Regions from separate parts of the Sphingomonas kyungheensis genome, predicted to be linked through region 1. Evidence: predicted binding sites of a transcription regulator. Region 1 holds the regulator's gene; the other holds the start of a gene.
What was found. Region 1 encodes LexA, which represses DNA repair genes until DNA is damaged. Its sites were predicted from a motif close to GTTCCNCNCTTGTTCT; they were not measured.
Positions count from the first base shown of each region.

Region 2: the regulator LexA is predicted to act here: its motif matches at 3,024-3,039, upstream of radA (DNA repair protein RadA).

Region 1 is NZ_JBBBDM010000002.1:655,022-662,280, reverse strand. Features, by position in the region: gene trpE (anthranilate synthase component I) at 1-473, shown strand, start outside; gene V8201_RS07180 (hypothetical protein) at 828-1,250, opposite strand; gene V8201_RS07175 (anthranilate synthase component II) at 1,402-1,986, shown strand; gene trpD (anthranilate phosphoribosyltransferase) at 1,983-2,978, shown strand; gene trpC (indole-3-glycerol phosphate synthase TrpC) at 2,975-3,763, shown strand; gene moaC (cyclic pyranopterin monophosphate synthase MoaC) at 3,760-4,227, shown strand; gene V8201_RS07155 (molybdopterin molybdotransferase MoeA) at 4,232-5,413, shown strand; gene lexA (transcriptional repressor LexA) at 5,472-6,158, shown strand; partial or broken gene V8201_RS07145 (ComEC/Rec2 family competence protein) at 6,166-7,259, opposite strand, start outside.
Region 2 is NZ_JBBBDM010000003.1:69,024-76,282, forward strand. Features, by position in the region: gene V8201_RS08075 (replication-associated recombination protein A) at 1-598, opposite strand, end outside; gene V8201_RS08080 (PadR family transcriptional regulator) at 738-1,343, shown strand; gene V8201_RS08085 (DUF2218 domain-containing protein) at 1,340-1,630, shown strand; gene V8201_RS08090 (glycosyltransferase family 4 protein) at 1,643-2,785, opposite strand; gene radA (DNA repair protein RadA) at 3,061-4,431, shown strand; gene V8201_RS08100 (CvpA family protein) at 4,768-5,319, shown strand; gene V8201_RS08105 (iron-sulfur cluster assembly scaffold protein) at 5,316-5,753, shown strand; gene V8201_RS08110 (cation:proton antiporter domain-containing protein) at 5,746-7,259, shown strand, end outside.

The DNA.
Region 1 (7,259 bases):
TCGGCCGCAACGACGTCGGCCGCTCCGCCGCGCCCGGATCGGTGCAGGTCACGGCCAGCTACGGGATCGAATTCTACAGCCACGTCATGCACATCGTGTCGAACGTCACCGGCCGGCTGGCGGATGGGGCGGATGCGATCGACGCGCTGTTCGCCGGCTTCCCCGCCGGCACGGTCAGCGGCGCGCCCAAGGTGCGTGCCTGCCAGATCATCGCCGAGCTCGAACCGGAGCGGCGCGGCGCCTATGCCGGCGGCGTCGGCTATTTCTCCCCCGACGGATCGATGGACAGCTGCATCGTGCTGCGGACCGCGGTGGTCAAGGACGGCATGATCCATGCCCAGGCCGGCGCCGGCATCGTCGCCGACAGCGACCCCGCGTCCGAACAGCGCGAGTGCGAAGCCAAGGCGGGCGCGATCCTCGCCGCGGCCCGCGATGCGGTGATACGGGCGGGCGATGCGGGGTTTGCGCAATAGCGCCGGGGAATGAGCGTTCGGCTGAGCCGAGACCATTGTTCGTCGCCTCGATCCCAGTAGCGAATAACCACCACCGCCCGCATCTCGTCACCCCGGACTTGTTCCGGGGTCTACTTCGCCGACAAACACACCAAGCTTAGGCTTGGCGGAACCGCGGATGCCGGAACGGGTCCGGCATGACATGTCCAGTGACTTGAAGGTTTCACGATCCGCGCCCGCTCGACGCTTGCCGTTCCTGCAACCTCGAGCTCCTGCTTCCGCAGACGTTCGGCATAAGGACGTGAAGGGAGATGACCGCCGGACCGATCGTCACCCCTTCATCCGTGCCATCGACCGTCACCGATGGCTCCGTCCTCACGGCACCGACGCATTCGCATCCTGCTGCGCGCGTCGCTCCGCCGCCCAGGCGCGGTTGGTCGCGAGCGCGCAGCCGCTCTGGCCGCCGCTGCCGACCGGCGAGCAGGTGTCGGGCAGCCCGCCGGCGACGCGACCGACCTGGTCCATCGTCGCGGCGCGATTGCCCCAGGCCTGGTTCTTGGCGGGGATCGGGCCGCTGTCGCGGAACTGCTTGGGAATGCGATAGGGCTGTTCGAGCGTCGAGCAGACGACGATTTCATTGCCGGTGCTCTGCGGGCATTTCTCGCCGGCATTCAGCGTCACCGCACGGACGCGCTGCGGCGGCGAGCCCGATTCCGCGGCATCCGCCACCGGCGCGCTTTGCGCGACGGCGACCGCGGGCAGCGCCAGCATGGTGGCGATCAACAACGGGCGGAACATAGTAGCGTCTCCTTTGCGGCTTCAACGTGCAGGCGGCGCAGTTTCTCCCGGCGCATGCCACGCAGACGGCTATAGCGTCGCCCAGATTGCTGCAGGATTGCCAGCGCGCAACAGGCGTTGCACCGGCGGCGGCATCGGCTATGGCGTCGCGATGATCTTGGTCGTCGACAATTACGACAGCTTTACCTGGAACCTCGTCCACTATCTGATGGAATTGGGGAGCGAGGTGGAGGTGGTGCGCAACGATGCCATCTCCGCCGGGCAGGCGCTGTCCTCGGGCGCCGAGGCGTTCCTGATCTCGCCCGGCCCGTGCACGCCGACCGAGGCGGGGGTCAGCCTCGACCTGGTCGCCGCCGCTGCCGATGCCGGCCGGCCGCTGCTCGGCGTCTGCCTCGGCCATCAGGCGATCGGCCAGCATTTCGGCGGAACGGTGGAGCGCGGCGGGCTGATGCACGGCAAGACCTCGCCGGTCAGCCACGACGGCACCGGCCTGTTCGAGGGCCTGCCCTCGCCGTTCACCGCGACGCGCTATCACAGCTTGATCGTCCGCGACGTGCCCGCGCCGCTGCTCGTCAACGCGCGCGCCGACGACGGCCACGTCATGGGCTTCCGCCACGCCACCCTCCCCATTCACGGCGTGCAATTCCACCCCGAGAGCATCGCCACCGAACATGGCCATGCGATGCTCGCCAATTTCCTGCGCATCGCCGGCATCGCGGTGAAGGCGGCGGCGTGACGACGCTCGCCCTGCTGCCCGATCCGGCGACGCCGCTGGCGCGCGAAAGCGCCGCGCAGGCCTTTGCCGACATCCTCGACGCCCGCGTCTCGGAAGAGGCGATCGCCGCCTTCCTGATCGCACTGGCGGAGCGCGGCGAGACGAGCGTCGAGATCGCCGAAGCGGCGCGGGCATTGCGCGCCCGGCTCGTGCCCGTCGCCGCCCCGGCGGGGGCGATCGACGTCTGCGGCACCGGCGGCGACGGTCATCACACGCTCAACGTCTCGACCGCGGTGGCACTGGTCGTCGCCGCCTGCGGCGTACCCGTCGCCAAGCATGGCAATCGCGCCGCCTCGTCCAAGGCGGGCGCGGCCGATACGCTGGAGGCGATCGGGCTCGACATGGCGGTGGCGGGCGCGACCGCGGAAGGCAGCCTCGCCGATCTCGGCATCGCCTTCCTGTTCGCCGCCAACCATCATCCCGCGATGGCGCGGATTACCCCGATCCGCCGCCGCATCGGCCGGCGGACGATCTTCAACCTGATGGGACCGCTCGCCAATCCGGCGCACGTCACGCATCAGCTGATCGGCATCGCCCGGCCCGATTATGCGGGTCTCTACGCCGAGGCGCTGGCGCAGCTCGGGACCGGCGGCGCGGCGGTGATCAGCGGCGAGGAAGGGCTCGACGAACTGTCGACCGCCGGGCCCAGCATCGCGGTCAGCATCGGCAGCACGAATCTGCCGCCCCGCATCACCCCCGAGGATGCCGGCCTGCCCCGCCACCCGCTCGCCGCGATCCGCGGCGGCGACCCCGCCTATAACGCCGCCGCCTTGCGCCGCCTGCTCGACGGCGAGGCCGGTGCCTATCGCGACGCGGTGCTGCTCAACGCCGCCGCCGCGCTCGTCGTCGCCGGCCATAGCCCTCACCTCACCGCCGGCGCGACGGCCGCCGCCGCCGCGATCGACGACGGCCGCGCCGCCGCGCTGCTCGATCGCTGGATCGCTTACCGATGACCAATATCCTCTCCCGCATCATCGAGACCAAGCGCGCCGAAGTCGCCGCGCGCAAGGCGACGACCAGCCTCGCCGATCTCGACGCGCGGATCGCCGCCGTCACGCGTCCGCGCGGCTTTCGCGCCGCGCTCGACGCCCGCTCGGGTCCCGCGCTGATTGCCGAGATCAAGAAGGCCAGCCCGTCCAAGGGCGTGATCCGCGCCGACTTCGATCCGCCGGCCCATGCCCGCGCCTATCAGGCGGGCGGCGCCGCCTGTCTGTCGGTGCTGACCGACGAACAATGGTTCCAGGGCTCGGACGACTATCTGATCGCCGCACGCGCCGCCTGCGATCTGCCGGTGATCCGCAAGGACTTCATGGTCGATCCGTGGCAGGCGACCGAGAGCCGCTCGATCGGCGCCGACGCGATCCTGATCATCGTCGCCGCGCTCGACGACAATCAGATGGCGGAGATCGAGGCGTCGGCGCGCGAATGCGGCATGGACGTGCTGGTCGAGGTGCATGACGCACACGAACTCGACCGCGCGCTGCGGCTGCAATCGCGGCTGATCGGCGTCAACAATCGCGACCTGCGCGACTTTTCCGTCGACTTCGCCCGCACCTACGATCTCGTCGCCAAGGCGCCGGCGGGCTGCACCTTCGTCGCCGAGAGCGGGCTGGAGCGGCGCGAGGACCTCGATGCGATGGCGGCGCACGGCGTCCATTGCTTCCTGATCGGCGAGGCGCTGATGCGCGCCGACGATGTCGAGGCGGCGACGCGCGCGATGATCGGCGCCGAGGCGTGACCCGCCTCACCCATATCGACGCCGAGGGCGCCGCGCATATGGTCGATGTCGGCGGCAAGGCGGTGACCAGCCGCCGCGCGGTCGCCACCGGCCATATCGCGGTCGCTGCCGAGGCGCTCGCCGCGATCCGCGACGGCGCGGCGAAGAAGGGCGACGTGCTCGCGGTCGCGCGGATCGCCGGGATCATGGCCGCCAAGCGCACCGCCGAGCTGATCCCGCTCTGCCATCCGCTGCCGCTGACCCGCGTCACGCTCGACCTGACGATCGACGCGGGCGGCATCACCGCCACCGCGCTGACCGCGACCGACGGCAAGACCGGGGTGGAGATGGAGGCGCTCACCGCCGTCTCGGTGGCGCTGCTCACCGTCTATGACATGGCCAAGGCGATCGACCGGGCGATGGTGATCTCCGGCATCCGTCTGCTCGAAAAGGCCGGCGGCGCGTCCGGCGACTGGCGCGCCTGAGGCGATGACGCTGCTGCCGATCGCCGAGGCGCAGGCGCGTCTGTTCACCGCCGCGCCGCGCGTCGCCGAGGAGACGGTGCCGCTCGCGCAGGCCGCGGGGCGCTGGCTCGCCGCCGACGTCGTCGCGCAGCGCACGCAGCCCGCGCACGACCTCTCCGCGATGGACGGCTATGCGATCCGCTTCGCCGACCTGCCCGGCCCGTGGACGCTGATCGGCGAGAGCGCGGCCGGGCGGCCGTTCGACGGCACGATCCAGCCCGGCGAGACCGTCCGCATCTTCACCGGCGCGGTGATGCCCGCCGTCGCCGATACGGTGATGATCCAGGAAGAGGTGGACGCGCAGGGCGCCGCGATCCGACTCACCGGCGAAGGGCCGGCGCATCCGGGCCGCAACACCCGCCGCCGCGGCCTCGACTTCACCGCCGGCGACACGCTGGTGCGCAGCGGCGAGCGGCTGACCCCGGCGCGGATCGCCGTCGCCGCGACCGGCGGCGTCGGTGCGCTGTGCGTCCACCGACGCGTCCGTGTCGCGATCTGCGCGACCGGGGACGAACTGGTCGATCCCGGCCAGCCCGCCTCGCCCGATGCCTTACCCGAATCGAACCGCGCGATGCTCGCCGCGATGCTTGCCGATCTGCCGGTCGAGCTGATCGACCTCGGCATCCTGCCCGACGATCTGGCGACGCTGCGGGACGCCTTCGCGCGGGTCGACGCCGATCTGCTGGTCACCACCGGCGGCGCATCGGTCGGCGATCACGATCTCGTCCGGCCGGCGCTCGAGGCCGCGGGCGGCCAGATCGATTTCTGGCGGATCGCGCTGCGGCCCGGCAAGCCGATGATGGCGGGGCGACGCGGCGCGATGCAGGTGCTCGGACTGCCGGGCAATCCGGTGTCCGCCTTCGTCACCGCGATCCTGTTCGTCAAACCGGTGATCGCGCATCTCGCCGGCGCCGCCGACCCGCTGCCGCGCGCGACGCTGGCGCTGCTCGGCGAGGACCTGCCCGCCAATGGCGCGCGCACCGACTATCTGCGTGCCGAAATACGCGACGGCCGCGCTTATGCCTCGACGATCCAGGACAGTTCGATGCTGCTGACGCTGGCTCGGTCGCAGGCGCTGATCATCCGCCCGGCCGGCGCCGCGGCGGCACGGGCGGGCGACTCGGCAGATATCCTCGTCATCGCTTGACGGACGCCATCCTGTTCCCTAGAAGTTCCGCGTCTGTTCTGACGGGGAAGGATCGCCCATGCTCACGCGCAAGCAGCACGAGCTCGTATGCTTCATCAACGATCGGCTGGAGGAAACCGGCATCTCGCCCTCGTTCGAGGAGATGAAGGAGGCGCTCGACCTCAAGTCCAAGTCGGGCGTGCATCGTCTGATCAGCGCGCTCGAGGAACGGCATTTCATCCGCCGCCTGCCCAACCGGGCGCGCGCGCTCGAAGTGCTGCGCATGCCGGAACGGTCGGAGCGCAAGCCCGCCGCGTCGACGGCGCCGGCCGCACCGCCGCCCGCCAAGACCAACGTCCGCGCCGCACCGGCGCCCGCCAATGACGTGATCGAGATCCCGCTGCACGGCCGCATCGCCGCCGGCCTGCCGATCGAGGCGTTCGAGGGCAGCTCGACGCTCGCCGTCCCCGCCGCCCTGCTCGGCAGCGGCGAACATTATGCGCTCGAAGTGTCGGGCGATTCGATGGTCGAAGCCGGCATCCTCGATGGCGATTATGCGCTGATCCGCCGTACCGAGGTCGCCCGCGACGGGGAGATCGTCGTCGCGCTGATCGACGACAGCGAAGCGACGCTCAAATATTTCCGCCGCGAGGGCGCGATGGTCCGGCTCGATCCCGCCAACCGCGCCTACGAACCGCAGCGCTACGTCCCCTCGCACGTCCGCGTGCAGGGCAAATTGTCGGGCATCCTGCGCCGCTACGACTGAGCCGGGCGATCCGCCAGGGATGGCGGTCGCCGGGCTGTAGCACCGTGCGCACCCGTCGGCTTTCCAGGTCGATCGCGACGCCGCCGGTGCGACGCAGGAGCGGTGCATCGAGCCGCAGCCAGCGCGGGCGGCAGGATCGCGGCAGCCGCCGTTCGCTGACGACGATGTCCGCCGCATGGCAGGCGCCGATCAGCGCGGCACGATCGACCGGATAGGCGCTGCGCGTCGCAACGATCCGCCATGCGCGCTCTGTGCTCCTCAGCGTGACGATACAGGCGTCCGGCGAGCAGCGCGCCGCCGCCTGCTCGCTGAGCGGCAACGGCTCGCCGTCGATGCCGCCATTTTCGGCGAGCATCGCCCGCGTGTAATCACCGGCGCGCTCGCGGAGCAAGGCGAGTCTCCCGTCGACCCGTACCGCCATATGGCGGCCATCTCCCGTCACCAGCAGATCGGGGGCAGGCGCCTGCACCATCCACCAGCCGCCGAGCAGGATCGGCAGCAGCCCCCAATGCCGCACCCGCGTCCGCCACAGCATCAGCCACAGTCCGCCGCCGACGATCAGCGCGAATGCCGCGGCCGACATCGCCGGCAACGCAAACCCCGATCCCGGCAGCGCGGCGACGCGGTGGGCGATCACCAGCAACAGCCGCAACGCGAGATCGGTCAGCCACCAGACCGGTGGGCCGAGGCCGACCGTATCGGCGAGCAACGCCGCCGCTTCGAGCGGCATGACGACGAAGGTGGTGAGCGGGATCGCGACGATATTCGCCGCCGCGCCGTACAGCCCCGCCTTGTGGAAGTGGAAGACCGCGATCGGCATCAGCGCCGCCTCGACCACGACGCCGGTGAGCAGCAACGCAGCGCCTTCGCGCAGGATACGGCGACGCCAGGGCTCGTCGCGCTGCCGGAACCAGCCGGCGACGCGCGGATGGTCGTGGAGCGTGACGATCGCCGCGATGGCGGTAAAGGACAATTGGAAGCTCGGCCCGGTCACCGCCTCGGGCCAGACCAGCATCACCGCGATGGCACCGCCGGCGACCAGCCGCAACGTCATCGCCTCCCGTCCCAGCACCAAGGCGGCGAGCACCAGCAGCGCGGCGA
Region 2 (7,259 bases), on a different contig from region 1:
GCGCCGCGGGGGTCAGCGGCAGCGCGCGCCCCTCCGCCGCCTCGGCCCGGTCGAGCAACTGGCCGAGCGCCTCCGCGCCGAGCCGGTGGAGGATCAGCACCTGCGCACGGCTCAGCACCGCGGCGTTGAGTTCGAACGACGGATTCTCGGTGGTCGCGCCGACGAGGATGACGGTGCCGTCCTCGACGAAGGGGAGGAAGCCGTCCTGCTGCGCGCGGTTGAAACGGTGGATCTCGTCGACGAACAACAGGGTGCGCTTGCCGATGCGGGCGTGGTCGCGCGCCTCGGCGAAGGCCTTCTTGAGCTCGGCGACGCCCGAGAACACCGCCGAGATGGCGACGAAGCGCAGATCGACCGCGGCGGCGAGCAGCCGCGCGATCGTCGTCTTGCCGGTGCCCGGCGGCCCCCACAGGATCATCGACGACAGCCGGCCGGCGGCGACCATCCGCCCGATCGCGCCGTCGGGTCCGGTGAGATGCTCCTGGCCGACCACCTCACCGAGCGCGCGGGGACGCAGCCGGTCGGCGAGCGGGGCGTCGCCGGTGGGGGTGGGCGCGACGGGAGGCTCCGGATCGAGGCCGGTGAGCAGATCTGCCATCGGCCCGAGATAGGCGGGCAGGGGGCCGGCGTCACCCCCCCGACACGAGTCAGCCGCTTTCAAAATATATCTTGAGGGGTCTTGCGGTATGACCAGTAAGATATATCTTCGCTGCATCATGACAGACAGGGAATCGATCATGCACGGATTTGGATTTGGATTTGGCCACGGCCATGGCGGCCGTCAGCGCGGCTGCGGCCCCCGCGGTGGGCATCACCGCTGGGACCGTTTCGCTGCGGACTTCGCCGAACGGTGGGACGAGGTGCAGCGCGGCGGCGGCCGGCGGCGGATGTTCGATGGCGGCGAGCTGCGGCTGGTGCTGCTGCGGCTGATCGCCGACGAACCGCGCCACGGCTATGAGCTGATCAAGGCGATCGAGGAACTGACCGGCGGCGTCTATGCGCCATCGCCCGGGATGGTCTATCCGGCGCTGACGATGCTCGCCGAGATGGAGCTGATCGCCGAACAGCCGTCCGACAATTCGCGCAAGCGGTTCGTCGTCACCGCGGCGGGTGAGGCGCATCTCGCCGAACATGCCGAGCAGGTGGCGATGCTGATCGCCCGCCTCACCGAGGTCGGCGCGCATCGCGCGCGCAGCGATCGTGCGCCCGTCCGCCGCGCGCTGCACAATCTGCGCAACGTCCTGCGCAACCGGCTGGAGGCCGACGATCTGTCGGAGGAGGCCGCGCATGAGGTCGCCGCGCTGATCGACGAGGTCGTCCGCAAGATCGAGCGCATCAAGTGAGCGCCTCGGTCGCCCGCGTGCCGACGGCATCGGCCAGCCGCTATCTCCAGCAGCTCGCCAAGCATTGGAGCCACAAGATGACGGTAAGCTTCACTGCCGAGGAGGGGACGATCACCTTCCCCAACGGATCGGTTCTGGCGATGCGCGCCGACAGCGAGACGCTCGACCTGCTGCTCACCGTGCCGGCGGGCGAGGATGTCGAGCGGATGCGCGGCGTCGTCGCCAGCCATCTCGACCGCTTCGCGTTCCGCGAGGCGCCGCTGACCTTCGACTGGCGCGAGGGGTAGGGCGCGCGCCGGTCAGCGGCGGGCGAGCGCCAGATAGGTGTCGAGCACGGTCTGGTTGGCGCTGTCCCAGCGATAATGCGCGGCGCGGGCGATGCCGGCCGCGCTCATGCTCGCCTTCAGGGCGGGATCGCCGACGATGCGCGCGATCGCATCGGCATAGCCGGCGATGTCGGTCGGATCGACGAGGAAGCCGGTGACGCCGTCCTCGACCAGATCGACCGCGCCGGTTGCGCGCGCCGCGACGACGGGGACGCCCGCCGCCATCGCCTCGGTGGTGACGTTGCCGAACGTCTCGGTGATCGACGGGTTGAAGAACACGTCCATCGACGCGACCGCACGGCCGAGGTCGTCGCCCGACTGGAAGCCGGCGAAGATCGCGCCCGGCGCCTGTTCGGCGAACCAGTCCTGCGCCGGTCCCTTGCCGATCACCAGCACCTTGTGCGGCACGCCGCGGCGGGTGAGCGCCTTCACCACCTCGGCGAAGACGTCGAGGCCCTTTTCCTTGACCAGCCGGCCGAGGAAGCCGACCGCCATCTCGTCGTCGCCGATGCCGCGCTCGCGCCGCCAGGCGAGGCTGCGCCGCTCGGGCACGAAGGTGTCGTGATCGATGCCGCGCGACCAGATGGTGATCGGCGTCGTCACGCCCCATTCGCGCAGCAGCGTCCCCATGCTCGGGCTCGGCGGCATCACCACGTCGACGCGATTGTAGAAGCGCGTCATCAGCGCCTTGATCCATGGCTCGACGAAGCCGATCCGGTAATAGCGAAAATAGGTCTCGAACCGCGTGTGGAACGAGGCGACCGCGGGCACGCCGTTGCGCCGCGCCCAGCTTACCGCGCCATGGTTGAGCAGATCGGGCGCCGAGACGTGGACGATGTTGGGGGCGAAGGCCTCGACATCCTCGCGCGTCGTCTTCGGCAGATAGCGGCCGAGCAGATATTCGGCGCGGCCGCCCGGCATCGGGATCGCCGGCACCGAGACGAGATCGCCGACCGGCGGAAAGGCGGGCGGATCGATCGTCGGGGAATAGATGCGCACCGCCGCGCCGCGATCGAGCAGATGGCCGACGAGCAGGTTGAGCGCCTGGTTCGCGCCATCGCGGGTGTAGTTATAATTGCCGCTGAACAGCGCGATACGAAGATCAGAGGGTTGCATACCGACACCGGCCATAGCGGCCCGATTGCGGCGTGACTATGTCGGCGGCCGCAATGATCTTCGGCACCGGCAGCGGATCGGCGGCATGGCCGGTAGCGGCGGGAGACTGGCGGCACCGCGATGATCGGTGCCAGCCGCAAGCGACCGCGCCCCGGTGCGCCGCCTCGGCACCGCCGGTCGAAGTGCCGCCTCGTGGCAGTGTATGCCGTGCCGTCTCCGCGCGCCGGCGCGGATATTTGTTCCCTTCCCGTTCTCGTCGCACTATATCCGCGCGCATGGCGAAACCGCAGAAACGATATGTGTGCCAGGCGTGCGGATCGGTGTCGCACCGCTGGGCGGGGCAGTGCGCCGATTGTGCCGAATGGAATACTTTGGTCGAGGAGGCGGCGGCGGTCGTCACGCCGTTCCAGGCCAAGCACGACCTGCGCACCGGCGGCCGCTCGTTCCAGCTCGTCGGGCTCGACGCCGATATCGTCCTGCCCGAGCGGATGGCGACCGGCATCGCCGAGCTCGACCGCGCGCTCGGCGGCGGCTTCGTCGAAGGCTCGGCGACGCTGATCGGCGGTGATCCCGGCATCGGCAAGTCGACCCTGCTGTTGCAGGCGGCGGCCAAGCTCGCGCTCGCCGGACGCAGCGTCGCCTATGTCTCGGGCGAGGAGGCGACCGATCAGGTGCGGCTGCGCGCACGGCGGCTCGGCATCGGCCAGGCGCCGGTGCAGCTCGCCGCGGCGACCTCGACGCGCGACATCCTGACGACGCTGTCGATCGGCCAGGCGCCGGACCTGCTGGTGATCGATTCGATCCAGACCATGCACTCCGACCTGATCGAGGGCGCGCCGGGCACGGTCAGCCAGGTGCGTGCGTCGAGCCAGGAGCTGATCCGCTTTGCCAAGGAGCGCGGCACCGCGCTGGTGCTGGTCGGCCACGTCACCAAGGACGGCGCGATCGCCGGGCCGCGCGTGCTCGAACATATGGTCGACACCGTGCTCGCCTTCGAAGGCGAGCGCAGCCATCAATATCGCATCCTCCGCGCGATCAAGAACCGCTTCGGCGGCACCGACGAGATCGGCGTCTTCGCGATGCAGAGCGAGGGACTGGCCGAGGTCTCCAATCCCTCGGCATTGTTCCTGACGCAGCGCGACGAGGGGGTGACCGGCACGACGGTGTTCCCGGCGCTGGAAGGGACGCGGCCGGTGCTGGTCGAGATCCAGGCGCTGGTGGTGCGGCTGGCGAGCGGCGCGACGCCGCGGCGCGCGGTGGTCGGCTGGGACAGCGGCCGGCTGGCGATGATCCTCGCGGTGCTGGAGGCGCGCTGCGGGCTCAGTTTCTCCAACGCCGAAGTCTATCTCAACATCGCCGGCGGCTATCGCGTGCAGGACCCGGCGGCGGACATGGCGGTGGCGGCGGCGCTGATCTCGGCGCTGTCCGAACGGCCGGTGCCGATCGACGCGGTCGCCTTCGGCGAGGTCGCATTGTCGGGCGAGATCCGCCCGGTCGCGCATGGCGCGCTGCGGCTCAAGGAGGCGGGCAAGCTCGGCTTCGAACGCGCGCTGGTGCCGGCGGCGGTGGCGAAGGAGGACAGCGCGCTGCGGATGACGGGCTTCCGGACTCTGGGGGCGTTCGTGGATCATATGCTCGGACGGTGAGCGTGGGTTGGGCGTTCGGTCAGGCGGCGTCCGTCCGATGTCCGGGAGGCCGGTCCGACAAAGCGGCCTGAAGGTGGCGAGTCGCTGGCAGCCTGTGAGGGGCACACGTGCCATTTTCCCGAGGACATAGGCGGGTCCACAGCCCCCCATTCGTCATCCCGGCGAAAGCCGGGATCCATAGACACGGCGCTGTCGGTAGTCACGCGCAACCCTGACCGCCCGTATCCATGGATCCCGGCTTTCGCCGGGATGACGAGGGTGGGGCCAGGTGGTCCATCACCGCCGATGCCGCGACGGGGACTAGCGCCTCCGCCCCGGCATCCCTATTCCCAAGCCATGGCGCTGACCGCTCTCGACATCATCGTTCTCGTCGCCGTGCTCGGGGCGGCGCTGCTCGGGCTCAAGCGCGGGTTCGTCACCGAGGTGCTGTCGCTGTTCGCCTGGGTGGCGATCGTCGCGATGCTCAAGCTGTTCCACGTCACGCTCGCCGCCAAGCTTAGCGGCACGATCGGGACCCCGTCGGGGGCGGCGGTGGCGGCGTTCGTCATCATCGCGGGCGGCACCTATCTCGGCGGCAAGCTCGTCGCCAATGCGATCGGCAAGCGGACGCGGCAGTCGATCCTCGGCCCGGTCGATCGCGCGCTCGGCTTCGGCTTCGGCGCGCTCAAGGGGCTGATCATCGCCAGCCTCGGCTTTCTCGTCGCGGCGCTGCTGGTCGATACCGCCAACGGCGGCCCGGCGCGCCGGCCTGAGTGGATGACCCATTCGCGCTGCTATAATCTGCTCAACGCGACCAGCGCGGGGATCGCCGATTTCGTCGATCGGCGCCGGCGCGGCCTTCCCGTCTTTGGCGCGCGCCCCGCCGCCGAACCATCGAGCCAGCCATGACCGCCAGCCTGTACAATGCCGACATCCTGCGGCTCGCCGCGTCGATCCCGCATCATGCGCGGCTCGACCATGCGCAGGCGACCGCGGAGAAACGATCGCCGATCTGCGGCAGCCGGGTGACGGTCGACATCGGCCTCGACGCGGCGGGGCGGGTGGGCGAGGTGGGGCTGCTGGTGCGCGCCTGCGCGCTCGGCCAGGCGTCGTCGTCGCTGCTCGCGCAGGCGATCCTCGGCAAGACACCCGAGGAGCTGGCCGCCGCCCGCGACGGGCTGACCGGCTGGCTCGCCGGCGAGGGCGCGATGCCCGATTGGCCGGGGCTGGCGGTGTTCACCCCGGCCCTGTCCTTCACCGCACGCCACGCCTCGATCCGGCTGGCGTTCGAGGCGGCGGCGGAGGCCGCCTTCGCCGCACGCGAGGCGCATGCCGATGCATGAGGCGGCGCAAGGCGCGTCGCTGCTGCGCGACGGCGTCATCCTGCTCGGGTTCGGACTCGCCTTCGTCCTGCTGTTCCGCAAGCTCGGGCTCGGCGCGACGCTCGGCTTCCTCGTCGCCGGCGCGGTGGTCGGGCCGCACATTCTCGGTCTGGTCGGCGATGCCGAATCGAAACTGGGGATCGCCGAACTCGGCATCACGCTGCTGCTGTTCATCGTCGGGCTGGAGCTCAACCCGACGCGGCTGTGGCGGATGAAGCAGGAGATTTTCGGGCTCGGGCTGATCCAGGTGGTGGTGTGCGGGCTGGCGATCTCCGGCATCGTCTATGCCTTTGCGCATTTCTCGCCGACCGCGGCGCTGGCGCTCGGCCTGCCGCTGGCGCTGTCGTCGACCGCGCAGGTGCTGCCGCTGCTGCAATCCTCGGGTCGGCTGCGCACCCCGTTCGGCGAGCGCGCCTTTTCGATCCTGCTGTTCCAGGATCTGTCGATCGTCCCGCTGATCACGATCGTCGCGGCGATGAGCCGCAACCCCGCCGACGCCAACGGACCGCCGGGCTGGCTGCTCGCGCTCTACACGGTGGTGGCGGTGGCCGGGCTGGTGCTCGCCGGGCGGTTCGTGCTGCGGCCGCTGTTCCGGCTGATCGGCAATCTCAACGAGCGCGAGATGTTCGTCTTCGCCGCGCTGTTCACGGTGATCGCGAGCGCGGCGGTGATGGAGGCGCTCGGCCTGTCGACCGCGCTCGGCGCGTTCATCGCCGGGGTGATGCTCGCCGACAGTCCGTATCGCCACGAGCTGGAGGCGGATGTCGAGCCGTTCCGTTCGATTCTGCTCGGGCTGTTCTTCCTCGTCGTCGGCATGATGCTCGATCTGCACGCGATCGCCGAGCGGCCGCTGTTCGTCGCGGGGATGGCGCTGGCGCTGATCGCCACCAAGACTTTGGTGATCACCGGCATTGGCCTGGCCTTCCGCATGACGTGGCGCAGCGCGCTCGCGCTCGGCGTGCTGCTCAGCCAAGGTGGCGAATTCGGTTTCGTGCTGTTCGCGCAGGCGCAGAACGGCCTGCTCGTCGCGCCGGAAGCGGCGAGCCTGTTCGGCGCGATCATCACCGTGTCGATGGCGACGACGCCGTTCCTGATGGGCGCGACCCGGCGCTTCCGCGAGGAGCCGGTGGTCAAGGACCAGGCGCGCGACGGGCCGAAGGCGGAGGGCGCCAATGCGATCATCGTCGGTTACGGTCGCTTCGGCCAGACGGTCGGCCAGATGCTGCTCGCGCAGAAGATCCCGGTGACGCTGATCGACCGCGATATCGAGATGATCGACATCGCCGGTGAGTTCGGCGCGAAGGTCTATTACGGCGACGGCACCCGGCTCGACTTGCTGCGTCAGGCGGGGGCGGCGGAGGCGGAGCTGATCCTGTTCTGCGTCGACGGCGACCAGATCGACCCCGAGACGCTGGAAGGCATCCACGAAGCCTTCCCCGATGCCGCGATCTACGTCCGCGTCTTCGA